Regions from separate parts of the Propionispora vibrioides genome, predicted to be linked through region 2. Evidence: riboswitches for the same ligand, from Rfam matches in the RefSeq annotation. Region 2 holds a riboswitch; each other region holds the start of a gene.
What was found. Region 2 has a riboswitch for thiamine pyrophosphate ahead of thiS (sulfur carrier protein ThiS). Riboswitches for the same ligand answer to the same signal wherever they lie in the genome.

Region 1: linked by a shared signal. The riboswitch ahead of cytX (putative hydroxymethylpyrimidine transporter CytX) and the one ahead of thiS (sulfur carrier protein ThiS) in region 2 are both predicted to bind thiamine pyrophosphate.
Region 3: linked by a shared signal. The riboswitch ahead of thiT (energy-coupled thiamine transporter ThiT) and the one ahead of thiS (sulfur carrier protein ThiS) in region 2 are both predicted to bind thiamine pyrophosphate.
Region 4: linked by a shared signal. The riboswitch ahead of thiW (energy coupling factor transporter S component ThiW) and the one ahead of thiS (sulfur carrier protein ThiS) in region 2 are both predicted to bind thiamine pyrophosphate.

The regions. Positions count from the first base shown of each region.
Region 1 covers NZ_FODY01000005.1:48,868-52,375, reverse strand. The annotation lists gene dxs (1-deoxy-D-xylulose-5-phosphate synthase) at 1-1,741, shown strand, start outside; TPP riboswitch at 1,784-1,893, shown strand; gene cytX (putative hydroxymethylpyrimidine transporter CytX) at 2,090-3,304, shown strand; gene BMW43_RS05865 (hypothetical protein) at 3,333-3,508, opposite strand, start outside.
Region 2 covers NZ_FODY01000035.1:6,432-9,939, reverse strand. The annotation lists gene thiH (2-iminoacetate synthase ThiH) at 1-1,077, opposite strand, end outside; gene BMW43_RS19195 (thiazole synthase) at 1,124-1,894, opposite strand; gene thiS (sulfur carrier protein ThiS) at 1,898-2,098, opposite strand; TPP riboswitch at 2,208-2,317, opposite strand; gene BMW43_RS19185 (sulfate adenylyltransferase subunit 1) at 2,395-3,508, opposite strand, start outside.
Region 3 covers NZ_FODY01000017.1:80,541-84,048, forward strand. The annotation lists gene BMW43_RS13615 (MalY/PatB family protein) at 1-61, shown strand, start outside; gene BMW43_RS21190 (hypothetical protein) at 166-330, shown strand; gene BMW43_RS13620 (thiamine diphosphokinase) at 403-1,134, shown strand; TPP riboswitch at 1,181-1,291, shown strand; gene thiT (energy-coupled thiamine transporter ThiT) at 1,354-1,980, shown strand; gene BMW43_RS13630 (hypothetical protein) at 2,066-2,248, shown strand; gene BMW43_RS13635 (aminopeptidase) at 2,354-3,508, opposite strand, start outside.
Region 4 covers NZ_FODY01000009.1:110,097-113,604, forward strand. The annotation lists gene mrdA (penicillin-binding protein 2) at 1-1,779, shown strand, start outside; TPP riboswitch at 1,835-1,943, shown strand; gene thiW (energy coupling factor transporter S component ThiW) at 2,277-2,804, shown strand; gene thiM (hydroxyethylthiazole kinase) at 2,791-3,508, shown strand, end outside.

The DNA of each region.
Region 1 (3,508 bases), on a different contig from region 2:
GGTGGAGCTTACCCTGGCTTTGCATAAAGTGTTTGACAGCCCACAGGATAAAATGATCTGGGATGTGGGTCACCAGTCTTATGTCCATAAAATATTGACGGGGCGGGGCGGTGCCTTGCATGAGTTGCGGCAAATGGGCGGTATCAGCGGCTTCCCGAAGCGCAGTGAAAGCGAACATGACGCGTTTGCCACCGGCCACGCCAGTACGTCCATCTCGGCGGCTGTCGGCATGGCGGTGGCGCGGGATATGTCGGGACAGGACAATCACGTGTTGGCGGTAATCGGCGACGGGTCGTTGACTGGCGGGGAAGCTTATGAAGCTTTGAATCACGCCGGGCATATCGGCACCAAACTGATTGTGGTACTGAATGACAATGAGATGTCCATTGCCAGGAATGTAGGCGCCATGTCCGGCTATCTTGCCAAAATACGGACGGCTCCCGGTTATGCGAAGGTCAAACAAGATCTTGAACATTTGCTGCGGCGTATTCCCTCGATCGGTGACCGGATGGTTCAGACGGCGGAGCGGCTGAAAGACAGTGTGCGGCATTTCTTTATTCCGGGGATGCTGTTTGAAGAGTTGGGTTTTACCTATCTCGGTCCGATCGACGGACACGATCTGGCCGACCTGACCGGACTGTTGGAAAAAGCAAAGCAAATGAGCGGCCCCGTTGTCCTCCATGTGCTGACCCGCAAAGGAAAAGGATATGCTCCAGCCGAACGAAATGCCGATATCTTTCATGGGGTAGGACCTTTTCATGCGGCAACCGGCGAGATTATCAAAAAGGACGGACCACCCACCTATACCCGGGTATTTGGTGACACCTTGCTGACCCTGGCGGAAGCCGATAAAAATATAGCCGCCATTACGGCAGCTATGCCGGAAGGAACGGGGCTAAAAGCTTTTGCCGGCCGTTTCCCGGCCCGTTTTTTTGATGTAGGTATTGCCGAACCTCATGCGGTGACCATGGCGGCGGCGATGGCCTGTGAGGGGAAGAAACCGGTCATTGCGCTTTATTCCACCTTTGGCCAGCGGGCTTATGATCAGGTGCTGCACGATGTCTGTCTGCAGGAGCTGCCGGTGGTGCTGGCTCTTGACCGGGCCGGTCTGGTAGGGGAAGACGGTCCGACGCATCACGGTGTGTTTGATTATTCCTATCTCCGGCATATACCCAATCTGATCTGCATGGCTCCGAAGGACGAGGGGGAACTGCGGCATATGCTGTATACGGCGCTGCAGGGAAATCGGCCGGTAGCCCTGCGCTACCCGCGAGGCAGCGGGATCGGGATCGGGGTCGATTTGAGTGAACCGCTGCAGGTTTTGCCTGTCGGGCAGGCCGAAGTATTACGGCTGGGGCGGGATGTTAACTTGGTTGCTATCGGCTCCATGGTAAACCCATGCCAACAAGCTGCCGCGCAATTGCAGGAACAGGGTATTGACGCCGGGGTAGTCAATGCCCGCTTTGTTAAACCGCTGGACCGGTCAGTTATTCACCTGTTAGCGGAAACCGGTCCGTTGATTACGGTGGAGGAAAATGTGCTGGCTGGCGGCTTTGGATCTGCCGTTCTGGAATGTCTTAGCGACCAGGGGCTGGCGGGTAGCCGTGTGCTGCGCCTGGGGCTGCCGGATGAGTTTATTGAGCATGGCGCTCATGCCCTGCTGCTAAAAAAGTATGGTCTCGACGCCAACGGCATTGCCAGGCAGACAGCAGGGTTTTTGCGGAAGCTCTTTCCGGAATAAATTGACCTTTTGATAAATCTGTGATACGCTGATACCAATTACATACCTGTCACAGGGGGCTGGGAAGGCCGGCTGAGATATAGACCCGATATGTCTATGACCTGTAACCTGATCTGGATAATGCCAGCGGAGGGATGACGGATAGAAGGGCCTGTTTTTAACCGTTAGCATCCGTGAGGATGCTTTTTTTATTGACCGGGCTGATGGTAATTGAAAGCAGTTTTTTTATCCCGTAGGGATGTAATACTGAACTTCCACTAAAAGCTTGGGGTCTTTGCAGTCTTTCTAATCTTTTAATGGGAGCCAGGATAAGAAAATCAATGGTTGTTAGGAAAGGAACGAACTAAGATGCAGGAAAATAACCGGACGGTACGGGGAAGTCATTTTTTATTTTTATGGTTTGGTGCGGCGGTATCAATCGCTGAGATTATGACAGGCGGTCTATTGGCGCCGCTGGGATTTAAGCAGGGACTGCTGGCGGTGCTCCTCGGTCATCTGGCCGGAACAACGCTGCTGGCCTTGGGCGGCTACATTGGTGCCCGCGAGGGAATTCCAGCCTTGTTTTCTACGCGAATTTCTTTTGGGGTATATGGCTCTTATCTTTTTTCTGCTTTAAATATTTTGCAACTGGTGGGTTGGACGGCAGTCATGATCATTTCGGCTGCCCGTTCAGCCAATGATGTGACCAGGCTGCTGTGGGGCTGGGACCAGCTGCAAGTATGGAGTCTTTTTATTGGCGCGCTGGTAGCTCTATGGATTGCGCTGGGCCGCGAAGGAGGCTGGAAAAAACTGAATATGGCTGCCGTGGTATTGCTGCTGGGCGTAACGGTGATGTTGAGCCAGGTCGTCTTTCATGATACCGGCGCTCTGACCAAAGAGGCGGTTGGCGGCATATCTTTTGGCGGGGCGTTGGAGTTGAGCGTGGTTATGCCGTTATCCTGGCTGCCGCTGATCGCCGACTACACCCGTTTTGCCCGAAACCGCCAGGGTGCCGTGTGGGGCAGTTGGGCCGGCTATTTTGTTGGCAGCTGCTGGATGTATATTATCGGCCTGGGAGCGGCACTGGTGAGCGGTAGTGCCGATCCGTCGGCCATGATGCTGGCCGCTGGTCTGGGCTTTGGCGCCCTGGGCATTATTGTGCTGGCCACTGTGACGACTACATTTATGGATGCCTATTCTGCCGGAGTCAGTTTTGCCAATCTGGTGCCGGCCTGGAATGAAAAATGGATGGCGTTAGTACTGACGGCAATCGGTACGGCACTGGCGCTTGCGGTGGATATGGAACTTTATCAGGACTTTTTGCTGGCTATTGGCTCAGTTTTTGCACCGCTATTTGCTGTTCTGTTCAGCGATTATTTCTGGCACGGCCGCCGGCAGGTGACAGCAGGTCTCTTGGTTGACTGGCCGGCGTTGGCCGTTTGGGGCATTGGGGTTTGGCTGTATTATCAAATGCTGGAGGTTGATTTTATCGCCGGCGCGACCATACCGGTCATGGTTATCACAGCCATATTGCTTAAGCTGGTGCGCCAGGTGGGAGGACAGCAAAAACAGGCCGGCATATAGCCGGCCTGTTTGGAGGAAGCGCTGTTTTTTAATAGAGTCCGAATTTTTGCGACAGCCAATAACTGGCCGGCTCCTCAATCCAGCCCATGCTGTTGTCAGTAATTTCGGCGACAAACAGTCGATCTTCGTGAGCAAGGTAACGACCGATGGCCTCGAAAATCTGGTTGGCGTCATAGAGGCTGTCCAGCAGCCACACGGACGGTA
Region 2 (3,508 bases):
TAACGGTTGGTATCCCTTCTGGTACAGCATGGCCGCCACCTGGGCCACCGTCCGCTCATCGGAAATCTCAAACTGTCCTGTTTCGTCTTTATCGGTCCGTCCGCCCACAGCGGTGCAGGAACCTGCCGACATTTTCGTCACCCCCAGGCCTACCAGATGGTCACGGAGCACAGCGCTCTCCCGCGTGGAAAGAGTCAGCCCGCCATGCGGCATAAACAACCGGTAAGCCAGTATGTACTGAACCAGGTTCTTATCGGTAACCAGCGCCTTGGGCGGATAACCGCCGGCATGGGGGCGCATACGGGGTGGTGAAATGCTGATCTCGGTTGCGGGGTACCGGGCTTGCAAATAATCGGCATGCACACCGGTCAGAAAGGCTTCCCGCCGCCATTCATTAAGCCCCAGCAGCGCACCGATATTGACCGAACGCAAGCCGGCGGCGCAGGCCCGTTCCGGTGCGTCCAAACGAAACCGGAAGTTCCGTTTGGGTCCTGCCGGATGAAGTTCTGCGTAAAGCAGGGGGGCATATACCTCCTGATAAAGCGTAACACCATCCACGCCAACTGCGGCCAACTGTTCGTATTCCTCACAAGTCAGGGCGTAGATTTCCATGCTGATGGAAGAAAAATAGTCTTTCAATACTTTCACGCAATCCGCAATATAGGTTACCGGCGATTCTTTAGTGCAATCACCCGTCAAAATAATAATGTGCTTCAAGCCGGTCCGGGCAATGGCTTCGGCCTCTGTCGCCACCTCGTTCAACGAAAGCTTTTTCCGGTGCAAAATATTCTTCGTATTAAATCCACAGTATAAGCACTGATTGGTACAATAATTGGACAAGTACAGCGGCGTATACAAAAGCATGGTTTTGCCAAAATGCTGGATGGTCAGCCTGCTGGCTTTTTGCGCCATGCTTTCCAAAAATCCTTCCGCCTGGGGCGACAACAGGGTGAGATAATCCAGGACCTGCAACCGCTCCTTATGCAGCACCTGCTCCACATCGGCTGCCGTGAGCCGCGAAAAATATCCGTCAAAATCAAAGCAGTCATACCGTTTCAGTTCCCCATAAAAACTCATAGGCTCCCCTCCTGAACAAAGCTTGGGCTAAATGATGCTAATCAAACTACTCCTGTAAAAACCCGGTCAGCGGCGAAGAAGCGGCCCCTTCACGGCGGATAGCGCCAGGTCGGGCCAAATACCCCTTACGACCCGCTTCCACGGCCTGCCTGAACGCACTGCCCATCAAAACAGGCTCTCCGGCGGTGGCAATGGCAGTATTAACAAGAACGGCAGCCGCTCCCAGTTCCATGGCCTCGGCTGCTTCCGAGGGACGCCCCAGTCCGGCATCGACAATCACAGGCACCGGTATCTCTTCGATCAAAATCCTGATTAGTTCCTTCGTCTTTAAGCCGCGGTTGCTGCCGATAGGTGCTCCTAAAGGCATTACTGCCGCCGCCCCGGCCTCAACCATCCGTTTGGCGGCCGCTAAATCGGGCGACATGTAGGGCAGGACGATAAAGCCCTCAGCCGCTAAAGTCTCTATCGCCTTGATGGTTTCATAATTGTCCGGCAGCAAATACCGGTTATCGGCAATCACTTCCACCTTGATCCAGTTTCCATAGCCGGCGGCCTGCGCCAGACGGGCAATGCGAACAGCCTCGGCGGCATTTCTCGCACCGGAAGTATTGGGCATGATGATACAGTCCTGAGGAATATAGGACGCCACATTTTCTTCCGGATATTGCAGATCGATCCGCCGTAAGGCGACAGTCACCACCTGCGCACCGCAGGCAGCGACCACCTCAGGAATAACAGCATTGGCTGAAAACTTTCCTGTTCCCAAAAATAACCGGCTTTGTAATGATTGTCCGCTGATTTCCAATACATCCTTCATCGGTCAGCCTCCCCCCACAAAAGTAATAATTTCCATTTTGTCATTTTCCTGCATAATTAGCGACGGCCAGCCATCTGCTGCGACAATGGCCCCATTGAATTCAATAACAATCGTGGCCGGATTCAACTGATGGCTTTCTATAAAGTCACTGATCGTCATTGGCACAGTAAGAACAAGCGGTTTTCCATTAACTGTAATCTTCAACCTATTCACCTCCCGGAATGATGTGCAAACTGCCCCGGACAGAATATGTTGCCGACAACGCAGGCAGGCATAAACAAAAAACGCGCTACCGGAACGATAGCGCGTCATGCATAACCAATTCATACACTTCCTACGCGGGCATTATCCCGATCAGGTTTAGAGGTAAGGTGCTTACTAGTCCACTCTCAGCCCATAACATGAGCTCCCTCGGCAATTTTATGAAATTATAATTTGATTGTAACCCCTTCGCCCCCTGCCGTCAATAACGGGACCAAAATAATTGTGCCAAAATATAATTAAATATGGTATTCAACTTCCAGCGTCTGCCGGGACGGCAGGAAACGGACTTCCCGGAACTTGCCGAAGGAAAGCCACTTATTCACCACAGCACCGGACGGACCGCTTGCAGCGGCGTATTCCTGCCGAAATAAGGCCAGATCTTCGGCCGACGCTACCCGAACATAAAAGCCCTGCGGATTGAGGACAGGCACCCCGCTATAGGTATATTCCGCCAACGACACCAGCGTCTGCAGCTTGGCATTGCGCACCTTAGCGGCCAAGCCGCCGCTGGCATCCACCAAATCAAAGTCCTGCGGATATTCATAGCTGTCTCCTGTAATCGGCAGCACATCGCCCACATGGAAGTTATGGGCTTTACGCGGCAAACGTTCCAGCCGGTTTTCCGAGAGAATATAATAGTATTCATCAAAGCAGCCGACGATCAATTCCTTATCCTGTTTTACCAATGAGCTTCCTGCCTTAAGGCCCTCCACCAAACCGGATACAATTCCGCCGCCGCATATCTCGTAGCCGTCAACCAGCACAAACCGCCCGGTGACCGGATTGTTCCGGAATTCGTCAAAACAGATTTCCCGCTTCGTCCGGATAATCACTTCCGCCACATCGTTGGTATTCACCTGACCGGCGTCTCCCGTAGCTGCCAGCGTTGTAGCATCAACTACTTTGGTAATGGAATATATCTCGCACTCCACCTCCTGGGTGACTAGCTTCAGCTTATATTCCTGTCCTTTTTGCAAAGGCCTTTTGCCCATCCAGAAAATATTGGCCTTAAAAGTATTGGCAATAAGCGGAATATCCTCCTTATGAACAATCATTTCACCGCGCTGGTTAAAAAACTCATCTTCCACAGTGATCCCTACCGACATGCCGGCCTGGGAATGCTTGGTCTTATCCCGCTCCGCCCAGTACTCGATGGTTTTGATCCGGGTCGTTTTACGGCCGGGAACGACAACGATTTCATCGCCTTCCCGCAAGGTTCCCGCTTCAATCCGCCCGGCAATGATGCGCCGGTGATCAAACTTGTAAACATCCTGTATGGGGAACCGCAGCGCTTTGTCTTCCAGTCCGCGATCCTTTTCAAACAAATCCAGGGCAGTCAACAGTGGCTCC
Region 3 (3,508 bases), on a different contig from region 2:
TCTGACCAAGGCGCTGACCCAGCTTAAACAGGCAATTGCCGCACGCCGGGACAAGGACTGAGTCCTTCCCGGCCGGTGGCCAAAGGAATTTTACTTTTTTCCTCCCCTCATGGTGTGGTATAATTACTTATGGATAGTAATTATTTGCAATTGGAGGTCAGAGCCATGAGTCAGGAACTATGGAAAGAAGTGGAGCAATTGCAAGAAAAATTGCATGATACTATCAGCAAAAAAGGCGTAGGATCACCGGAAGCCATCCGGGTTATGCAAGCGTTCCGGGAAAAAATGGACGAATATAAACGATGTACGAAGAAACCGCTAGAGCCATAGGGCTCTTTTTTCTTACCGTGCTAATCCTTGTCGTTGCCGGGACAAAAAGAAAGAGAACAGGAGACTGCCAGTATGAACCATGTGATACGATTGCCACAATTGGACTGCCTATTCCCCGGCCCGGCACCGGAACGGGAGGTCCTGCTGGCAGCCGGCGGCCGGGCGCCGCAGCCGGTCTGGCTGAAAGAGGCCGCTGCCGGCCGCGCCGTCTGGTGCGTCGACCACGGCATTGACTGCTGCCAACGCAGCCGGATTGTCCCTGAACGGGTGATTGGTGACGGCGACAGCGCCAGCGGGGCCGGCTGGGCCTGGGGCCGGCAACTGGGAGTGCCGATGGAGGAATATCCGGCCGAAAAAAATCTTACCGACCTGCAGCTTGCCCTGCAAACCGCCAGCACGGTATACCGCCAGGCAGCTGTGGTGGTTACCGGCGTCTGGGGCGGACGGTTTGATCATGCCTTTAGCAATATCTATTCACTGACAGGCTGCGCCGCCTTGGGCCTTTCCCGCTGTCTGGCCGCCGACCAGACGGAGGTACTCCTCCTGTTGCAAGGCGAAGACGCGGTCCGGCTTACCTGGCGCGCTGCGCCTGAGGTTATATCTCTTCTGCCTTTGTCCGGCACCTGCAGCGGCGTGAGTATCCAGGGCGTCCACTGGCCGCTGGACAGGGTGGAACTGCTGAGCACCCTGCCTTATGCCGTCAGCAACCGCCCGGCCGCGGCCGAGGTCAGCGTGGCCCTGGCCAGCGGCAGTCTGGGGGTCTACCTGTGCTGGCAGAGCGCTCATGTAGCGGCGGACAGTTGACAGGACAGATGGCGCGCTATAGAATAATAACCATAAAAAGAGCATAACACTGTGCTAGGGGTGCCAGGTGCGGAGCACTAGGCTGAGAAATGATCTAATCATTAACCCTTCACCTGATCTGGGTCATGCCAGCGTAGGGAAGCGAAACGTTTTTTAACCGCATTCCTCGGGAATGCGGTTTTTTGCATAGCTGATATGATTACATAGGAGATGAGAAAGATGGAAGAGACAACCTGGTTGAGCGCTATCTGGCTGCTTTCCGAAAACCCGGCCAGTCTATTTGCCCTGATCGGAATGGTAGCGCTGCTGGTAGCGTTTGCTTATATCAAAAAAATCACCATTCATACCCGGCTGCTGGTTCATATCGGTCTGGCGCTGGCTCTGACGGTGGTGCTGCACACCTTCCGGCTGTATCATATGCCTCAGGGCGGCAGTGTCACCTTGGGAGCCATGCTGCCGCTCCTGTTGCTGTCCTTCCGTTACGGGCCGGTAGTGGGTTATCTGGCGGGTTTTGTTTACGGGCTGCTTAACCTGCTGCAGGACCCTTATATTTTGCATCCCGTCCAGGTGCTGTTTGATTATCCCCTGCCGTACATGGCCATGGGCTTGGCCGGCTTTTTCCGGGACCGGCCGTTTTTAGGTGCGACGGTTGCCGTAGTCGGCCGGTTTATCTGTCATTTTATATCGGGCGTTGTTTTTTTCGCCAGCTATGCGCCGGAGGGGATGTCTCCCTATTGGTATTCCCTGGTGTTTAACGGCAGCTACCTGCTGCCGGAGCTAGTCATTTGCCTGGTTATTCTTAAAGTACTGCCGGTTGGCAGAGTGCTGCGGACCATCCCAAAATAACCGGCCTTTTCCAGTGCCTGTTTTTCATATTTTTGTGGCGGCGGGGCAAACTAACAGCGTAATTCAATCGGGAAGGAGTAGCGCTATGAAAAAGAGAAGACCTGCTTACGCGCCCAATGAACGGGGCTATTTTGAACCGGTTCGCCGCAAGGTGTATTCGTCGAAACATGTCCGGATCTTTCCCGACCCGATTGCCGACGATATTGTGGCCAACAATATTTCCAATGTAGAATTTGACTATACCTATGACCGGGGAGAGCTGATCTGACAGCTCTCCCTTTTGTTTTACCTTGATCAGTAGCTGGCCCGAGACTAACATGGTCGACCGGCAATGCCGGAGAAAAAAGAAAAAGCGCCCGACCGGGCGCTTAAATCAGAAGGCAAAATTGCCGTTTTTAAAAACAGGAACTTGCTGTCCCTGCCGGGTGGTGCCGATGATTTCCAGATCGGCGGTGCCGAGCATAAAATCCTCGTGGACCAGTGAATCGTTCACGCCTTTTTGCGCCAGTTCTTCCGGCGTGTAGTTCTCGCTGTTGGCGAGGCAGACCGGATAGGCCTTGCCGAAGGCTAAATGGCAGGAGGCGTTTTCATCGAATAGAGTGTTGTAAAACAGAATGTTGGCATTGGAGATAGGAGAGTCGAAGGGTACCAGTGCCACTTCGCCCAGATAGCTGGCTCCTTCGTCAGTTTCCAACAGATGTTTCAGGCTTTCGTAGCCTGTTTTGGCTGTGAAATCGACAATTTTGCCGTCGGTGAAGGTCAGCGTGAAGCCGTCGATCAGATTGCCGTTGTAGTTAAGCGGCTTGGAACTGACGACCTTGCCATTGACGCCTGTCCGTTGAGGCAGGGTGAAGACTTCCTCGGTCGGCATGTTGGCGATGAATTCCCGGCCGGCCGGCGTGTGCTCAGAGCCGCCCAGCCAGATATGGCCTTCCGGCAGCTCGACGGTCAGGTCGGTACCCAGCGAATTTTTATAATGAAGCGTTTTAAAGTTGTGGCTGTTTAGGAAATCCAGCCGCTGTTGCAGGTTTTGCTTGTGGCTGTTCCAGGCGGCCACCGGATCGGGAGTATCCACCCGCACGACCTGGCAGATCAGTTCCCAGAGTCTGGCGATGGCCGCTTCCTCCGACAGGTCCGGGAATACCTTCCTGGCCCAGGCCGCGGTGGGAACGGACACGACGCACCAGGTGTTCTGATTACTCATCAGACGCTCCCGGTATTCGCGCAGCGCTGTGCTGCCGGCCTTCTGGGCCTTGGCGATGCGCCCCGGTTCAATGTCCTTCAGCAGTTCGGGATCGGAGGCGGCAATGCTGACGAAAGCGGCCCCCTGCCGCACGTAGGTCATGTACAGCTCTTTTTGCCAGTCGGGATATTCGCTGAATACTTCTTCCGGCGCATGGGTATAGCGGATTTTGGTGAATAATTCATCGCGCCAGACGATGACCACATCCCGGGCCCCTTCCTTATAGGCGGTTTCCGCCAGAGCCCGGCTAAAGGGCGCGCTTTCAATCGGGGAATTGATAACCAG
Region 4 (3,508 bases), on a different contig from region 2:
ATGGGCAGACTGGCTTACCTTCAGATCATAAAAGGTGATTACTTTCACACCTTGGCTGAGCAAAATCGCATCCGCTTGATTACCGTGACGGCGCCGCGGGGAACTTTCTATGACCGCAACGGAGCGCCGCTGGTGAACAACCGCCCCGGTTTTTCCGTGTCCCTGATGCCGATTGACGGACCGGTTTCACAGGAGGTTATTGCTAAACTGGCGGATATTCTCAAGGTTAAGCCGGAGGAGATTTTAAACAAAGTCAAAAAAGAGGAAAACCCGCTAAATCCGGTTATCGTGAAAAACGATGTGGGACAGGACATTGTGGCCAAGATCGAAGAACGGAAAAGCGATCTGCCTGGCGTGGTACTGGCGATTCAGGCGGTGCGCAGTTATATATACAATGATCTTGGCGCCCATATGTTCGGCTATGTGGGGGAAATCAACGACAGCGAACTGGAAAAAGGGAAAGCCGACGGCTATAAAAGTGGTGACATTCTTGGCAAGTCCGGTCTGGAACAGGTCTATGATAAAACACTGCGCGGTGTGGACGGCGGTGAGCAGGTTGAAGTGGATGTGACCGGACGGCCGATCCAACGGCTGGGCCGGAAGGAACCGGTTCCCGGTAATGACCTGTGGCTTACTATTGATTATCGCGTACAGAAAGCTACGGAAGAGGCGATGGACCGGCAGCTTACCTACTTGCAGAATAAACTGGGCAACAGTAAAGCAAAAGCCGGCGCTGCCGTCGCGATCAATCCTAAAACCGGTGAGGTGCTGGCGATGGTCAGCCGGCCGGCCTTTAATCCCAACCTGTTTAATGGCGGCATCTCGGAAAAAGACTGGAAGGTAATCAATGATAATCCGTTCAATCCCATGCAGAACCGGGTGATTGCCGGTGAATATCCGCCGGGCTCGACGTTTAAAATTGTGACGGGCACAGCAGCGCTGGAGCTGGGAAAGGTGACGCCGGAAGAAAAGATTCTCGATACAGGCAAGCATTGGATTATTCCCAAGGGAAACGCGCAGAATGAAGCGCTGGGCTTGATTGATTTCCGCGAGGCGTTGTCCAAATCGGATAATGTGTATTTTTATGAAATGGGAAACCGGCTGGGTATCGACAATCTGGAAAAGTATGCGAGAATGTTCGGCCTTGGTGAGTACACCGGTATTAAACTGCCGGGTGAATCAAACGGTCTGGTAGCGAATAAAAAATATAAAATGAAAGTGTATGAAGAAGACTGGTATCTGTCGGAAACCTTTGACGCCGCCATAGGGCAGGGATTCCAACTGGCGACGCCGCTGCAGGTGGCCAATGTCATGGCCCAGATAGCCAATGGAGGGCATCGTTACCGTCCCTATCTTGTCAGCAAAATTGCCAGCCCTGACGGCAAGACCATGCAAGTCTTCCAGCCGGAGGAAGTGGGAACGATCAACATATCGGCTAAAACGCTTAACCTCATACGGAGCGCTCTCCGCGATGTCGCCTTGCCGGGCGGTACGGCGGCGACTACCTTCGCCGGCTTTCCCATCCCGATTGCCGGCAAAACGGGTACGGCGGAAAATCCTCATGGTGACGATCATGGCTGGTTTGTGGCCTATGCGCCGTTTGATGATCCGCAGATCGTGGTGGCTGTTCTGATTGAGCAGGGCGGTTTTGGTGCCGACTCGGCCGTGCCGATTGCCCGCAAAATGCTGGAGGCTTATTTCGATGTCCCTTCCCAGAAAAATCCGGCAGATTTATATGCCGAGGAGCAGGCGGCGAAAGCCGGTGTTAAGCAGCCATAAGAGGGTACTTCTTATATTTACGGAAGTGGGCCTGTATGATATAATAAATAAAACCACATATTCTTCGGGGAGCTTGTGTAGCAGGCTGAGAGGAAGTAATCAAACTTTGACCCATATACCTGATTTGGATAATGCCAACGTAGGAATGTGAATTGTGTTGCTATGATGTATAGGTAGAGCAGGGATATGCCGGCAGGTATATCCTTTTTTATTGTTCGTAGGGTTCATCCGGTAAGGTTTTAGTTTTTGCCGGAGGAAGTGGTGGAGGAGGAGCGTCCTGCACCGGTGACAAACGACAACTAACATAGCGAGGGAGCTCGTGTTTCGGGATGAGAGGAGGCTTTGGAGCCTCGACCGGCCTGATGGCTATGCCATGGGGGAACTGCTATGTGATTTTATATGCCTTTCTGTAGTATCCCTGTATGACATGGCCTGTCAGCAGGGATTAAGCATATGTACATGCTTGCCATAGATTATTACAGATGAGGTGTTTTTTGATGAATCGAAATGCGGGACTCTTAAAGATGGTGATGTTATCCATGCTGGTGGCCATTGGCGTGGTGATTTCCCCTATCCTGCGGATTGAAGGGATGTGCCCGATGGCCCATGTGATCAACATTGTATGTTCTGTTTTATTGGGACCCTGGTATTCTTTGCTGTGCGCCACACTGATTGGCATCATCCGGATGATGCTAATGGGCATCCCGCCGCTGGCGTTGACCGGTGCGGTGTTTGGCGCCCTGCTGTCAGGTCTGTTGTACCGGTATTTTAAGGGACGGCTGATCTGGGCTGTTATAGGCGAGGTGCTTGGCACAGGCGTGATCGGTGCTCTTGTTTCTTATCCGGTGATGACCTTTCTGTGGGGCAAGGCCGGGCTGACCTGGACTTTTTATCTGCCGCTCTTTATCGCGGCCACCTTGATCGGCGGTTCGATTGCCTATGTGTTTTTGACAGCTTTGAAAAAGACGGGCATGCTGGCAGTATGTCAGAGTCGGTTAGGAGCGGTGGTCTATGACAAAGGCTGATGTTTCGCTTGCCGGGCTGCTGGCTGTCCGGCGGGAGGTGCAGGAACGCAGGCCGCTCATTCACTGCATTACCAATCCCATTTCAATCAATGACTGCGCCAATGCCGTTCTGGCCGCCGGGGCCAAGCCGATCATGGCGGAGCATCCGGCCGAAGTGGCCGGCGTTACGGCGACGGCGGCTGCCTTGGCGGTCAATTTAGGCAATATAACTGACAGCCGCATGGCGGCCATGCGTGTATCCGGCAAAGTGGCCAGTGAACGGAAGCTGCCTTCGGTGCTTGATCTGGTCGGTGTGGGCTGCAGCCGCCTGCGTCTTGACTTTGCCAGGGAGTTTATTGCCGAATGCCGCCCTGCCGTGATCAAAGGCAACATGTCGGAAATCAAGACGCTTAGCAAAGGAGAAAGTCATGCCCAGGGAATTGATGCCGGCGAACAGGACAGCCTGACCGGAGATAATATGGCCGATACCCTGCGTTGGCTGCGGGAGCTCTCGCTGGCTACCGGCGCAGTTATCACCGTAACCGGCCGGGTGGATGTGATTACCGATGGCCGGATCGTTTTCCTGCTGGAAAATGGCTGTGACATGCTGGCGAGGATCACGGGAACCGGCTGTATGCTCAATGTGTTGGTCGCCAGCTTTATTTCAACCGGTCGTATTTTGGCAGGCGCGGTGTTGGCGACGGCGTTCCTAGGCATTTGTGGCG